2 regions of the Ruegeria sp. F11 genome follow, and region 1 is predicted to be linked to the other one. Evidence: riboswitches for the same ligand, from Rfam matches in the RefSeq annotation. Region 1 holds a riboswitch; the other holds the start of a gene.

Region 1 (2,199 bases):
GCTGCCCCCTTTTGCCGACTGGTCCCCCGACCAGATGCGCAGCGAAAAGGCGGCTGGCATCCGGGATCGCAGTCTGGGCTGGGACATTACCGACTACGGTCAGGGCAGGTTTGATGAGCTGGGCCTGTTTCTGTTCACCCTGCGCAATGGCGACGCAAATGACCTGAGTCTCGGGCGCGGGATGCTATACGCGGAGAAACTGCTGATCTCGCGCGACAAGCAACTGTCCCCGATGCATCGCCATATCGTGAAGGCCGAGGATATCATCAACCGGGGTGGCGGTGATCTGGTGATGGAGATTTACGCCTCGGACGCAGATGGAGGGATCGACCGGGACACTCCCGTTGTCGTGCCCAGCGACGGTTGCCCCGTGACCATCCAGCCCGGTGAGCTTTTGCGGCTCGCGCCGGGGCAAAGCGTCACGCTCATGCCCGGCATCTGGCACGCCTTCTGGGCGGAACGCGGCGACTGTCTGATTGGCGAGGTCTCGACCGTTAATGACGACCGCACCGACAATGTGTTCGAAGACCCGATCCCGCGCTTCGCCACGATCGAGGAAGACGCCGAACCCGATTTCCTTCTTGTCGCGGATTATTGACCGGCGTCAGCGTGGCGCAGTCGAACCCACGCTCTTGACAAATATTCCGTCCCCGGACTAGCTGCACGGGATGGTTCCCGACGGCGTGCCCGAGGGATGAAAATGGGAATACGGTGCGGCCTTTGTGGGCCAATGCCGTGACTGCCCCCGCAACTGTAGGCGGAGAGCGACGCCAAATCGCCACTGGCCCGAGGGCCGGGAAGGTTGGTCGAGCAACGACCCGCAAGTCAGGAGACCTGCCATCATATGTTCAACCAACCCGGGGCGGGGCGTCCTGGAAGGAGGCTTTGATGGCACGCGTGCGTGTTCAAGATACCGGCAGCATCTGTCTGCATTTGGCATTTTTCGGGGCGAAGAATGCCGAACGATACTGATCACTACGTGCTGATTTGTGAGACCTGTCAGGGGCCTGTTTCGGCGGACGTTGCGAAAGACGTTCTGGACCGCCAGCTTCCTGAAGGTTTCAAAACCCGCCTGATCGCCTGCATGGCAGGGTGTGAACGGCCCATGACCGTGGGCCTGCAGGCACCGGGCAAGGCCCAGTATCTGTTCGGCGATATTCAGACCGAAAAGGACCTGACCGCGCTGGTCGAGTTCGCCTGCCAGTATCGCGACACGCCAGACGGCTGGACCAGTGCCTCGGACCGTCCCCCTGCCCTGCTGACCAAAACCCTATCGCGCCTGCCCCGCCTGCCATCGGAGGATGAGGCATGAGCTTTCTGGTGGCCGAGGGTTTGGAGTATTACGCGCTGAACGGCGACGTTCTGTTGCAGGACACCTCGTTCAGCGTCGAAGAGGGTTCGATTCTGGCGATTGCTGGCCCGAATGGCGCGGGCAAGACCACGTTGCTGAAACTGCTCTGCGGGGCCGAACGCCTCGCGTTCGGGGATGTTCGTATTCGCGGTCAAAGCCTGCGCAAACTCTCTGCCACGCAGCGGGCGCGGACGATTGCTGTGGTCGGCCAGCAGGAGTTCCCGGACAGTCGGCTGCGGTTGCGGGAATATGTGGCGTTGGGCCAAATTCCCATCAAAGCGGAAAGATCGGCCAAGGATCATGCAACCGATCTGAAGCGGGTTCTGGATGTCACCGGGCTGTCGCATCTGGCAGAAAAGCCGCTGGGCAGGCTGTCCGGTGGGGAAAGGCAGCGCGCCCATATCGCGCGGGCTTTGGCCCAAAATCCGGATTTGCTGTTCCTGGACGAACCCACCAATCATCTGGACCCCGATGCCAAGGGCCACATGCTGTCGCTGGTGGCTGAACTGGGCGTGACGGTTGTCATGATCGTGCACGATCTGGTCATGATCCCGGAATTCGCGACCCATGTCGCCCTGATGAAGGCCACGCGCCTGACCGGCTTTGGACCGGTGAGCGAGGTACTGACCCCAGACCGCGTCCGCGAAACCTTTGGCGTGGATTACCTGTGCTTTCAGCATGAAGGCCGCGTGATCCCCGCGCTCGATATCCGAAAACGTAAACTGTCACCTTATGAGGATTTAGGATGAAGCAGAAACTCTGGTCCGTGGCGCTGATCACCGGTCTTGCAAGCGGCGCGGCGGCGCATGAAGTCACGGTCGATAACTGCGGTGAGCCGCTGGTGTTTG
Region 2 (2,199 bases), on a different contig from region 1:
CCGGCCAACAGGATGCGACCGAAGGCAAACAAGGACGACAGGTTCATGGCGAAACGGTGGTACTCGGTCAGCGTTCTTTCGAATTTCGAAAAGAAGATCGCAGAGCAGATCCGCACGTCGGTGGCCGAGCAGGGCCTTGAGGACGATATCGACGAGGTTCTGGTGCCCACCGAAGAGGTGATCGAAGTGCGCCGGGGCAAGAAGGTCACCACCGAGCGCCGCTTTATGCCGGGCTATGTGCTGGTGCATATGGAAATGTCGGATCAGGGCTACCACCTGATCAACTCGATCAACCGCGTCACCGGTTTCCTGGGCCCGCAGGGTCGCCCGATGCCGATGCGCGATGCCGAGGTGAACCAGATCCTGAACCGCGTTCAGGAAGGCGAAGAAGCGCCCAAGCTGATGATCACCTTCGAGGTGGGCGAAAAGGTCAAGGTCAACGACGGCCCGTTCGAGGATTTCGACGGCATGGTCGAAGGCGTGGACGACGAGGCGCAGAAGCTGAAAGTCTCGGTTTCGATCTTTGGCCGCGAGACGCCGGTGGAACTGGACTTTACGCAGGTTACGAAGCAGGGCTGAGGCGCCCCGCAAGGAATTGCTTTCGGCCGCGATGTTTAGGGCATCGCGGCTTTTTTTGTCGGCAGCGTTACGGAATTACGTTGCCCGAGACGTTCACGCCAAATGTTTTTTAAGATTCGCGGGCGTACGCTTACATGTCGCAGACAGAGCTTGCCCGCAGCCTGCGGTCATGTAGTGTCGCGTTGATGGTGGCCTTCGAGAGGAGGTCTTAATTGGGAACCGGGTGAGATGCCCGGACTGCCCCCGCAACTGTAAGTAGCCGAACTATCAGAGCTACGAGTCAGGATACCTGCCATCTTAATGCAACCGCCGGAAATCCGGCCCTTCTATATGCGTCGGGTGGACGCGAAAGGAACTCTATAATGCACATCGAACCTGGCGTCGTCGACGGCGCGAAAATGGTCCTCGCCTATGGTACGGCTGCAGCCGCTGCTGGCTATTCTTTGAAGTTGATTGGCGATGATTTGAAAACTCATTCCATAGCGTCATTTTGCGTGCGCTCGGTTGTGGCCGCTATCGGCGTTTTTATCTTCTTCGAAGTCTTTCCGCACTTTGCTGTCGGCATCTCAGAGGTGCATTTCATACTTGGTACAACCCTGTTTCTGCTGCTCGGGGCCGGTCCGGCAGCCCTTGGTCTAGCGGGCGGTCTGGCAATTCAGGGTTTCTTGTTTGCACCGTCTGATGTACCAATGTACTTCGTCAACATCTCGACCCTGCTTTTTCCGCTTTTTGCAGTGGACGCGCTGGCCAGAAAAATCATCCCGCAAACCATCAGCTATGTCGATTTGCGCTATTCGGACGTGCTGAAACTGTCCGCTGTGTATCAGGGTGGCGTGGTTGCCTGGGTAGCCTTCTGGGCAATCTACGGGCAAGGCGTTGGGGCCGAGAACATCTCGGCGGTGACAAGCTTTGGCATGGCGTACTTGCTGGTGATCCTGATCGAGCCGCTGGCCGACCTGGCCGTTCTGGCTGGCGCGAAAGGCCTGCGGACCTTGACCGACCGGGGCATCTTTACGCACCGTTTGCACAACGCGGCAGCATAAGCGCGAAACCAACGGTCTGTGGTGCCCGCCGCGCCGCAGACCCATCTGGACGGTTTTGTGACACAAGCTGTCAGGAGTGGGCATAACTCAGCTTTCGAAACTGCAAGCCGCCCCCTTGCCAACCCCCACATTCCCCTATAAACGCCGCCTCTATCGTCTTCGGGCGAGATTCTCTCGTGGGAGGTTGCCGGGATCGCGATCCCGGGCCGGACCACGCAACATAGTCTGGGCGAAACGCGTTTCGCCCGAGTTGAAAGGAAAACCAAATGGCCAAGAAGCTTGCTGGTACAATGAAACTGCAGGTTCCTGCAGGTCAGGCGAACCCGTCGCCTCCAGTTGGCCCCGCTCTGGGTCAGCGCGGCATCAATATCATGGAATTCTGCAAGGCGTTCAACGCCAAGACCGCAGATATGGAGCAGGGTGCCCCTTGCCCGACCGTGATCACCTATTATCAGGACAAGTCCTTCACCATGGACATCAAGACGCCGCCCGCGTCTTATTACCTGAAAAAAGCAGCTGGCCTGAAGCCGGTTGGCAAGCGGAACCGCCCCCGTGGTGCCGAGAACCCCGGTCGTGA

Evidence for each region. A riboswitch is a leader RNA that binds a small molecule or an ion and turns the genes downstream of it on or off. The one in region 1 is predicted to bind cobalamin.
Region 2: it holds a riboswitch for cobalamin, as region 1 does, so the genes downstream of both, ACR0NJ_RS04470 (energy-coupling factor ABC transporter permease) here and ACR0NJ_RS05645 (DUF1636 family protein) in region 1, are expected to answer to the same signal.

Annotation. Positions count from the first base shown of each region.
Region 1 is NZ_JBQFOW010000003.1:249,180-251,378, reverse strand. It holds gene ACR0NJ_RS05650 (D-lyxose/D-mannose family sugar isomerase) at 1-598, shown strand, start outside; cobalamin riboswitch at 653-856, shown strand; gene ACR0NJ_RS05645 (DUF1636 family protein) at 956-1,312, shown strand; gene ACR0NJ_RS05640 (ABC transporter ATP-binding protein) at 1,309-2,100, shown strand; gene ACR0NJ_RS05635 (ABC transporter substrate-binding protein) at 2,097-2,199, shown strand, end outside.
Region 2 is NZ_JBQFOW010000002.1:386,575-388,773, forward strand. It holds gene nusG (transcription termination/antitermination protein NusG) at 46-579, shown strand; cobalamin riboswitch at 749-890, shown strand; gene ACR0NJ_RS04470 (energy-coupling factor ABC transporter permease) at 942-1,622, shown strand; gene rplK (50S ribosomal protein L11) at 1,889-2,199, shown strand, end outside.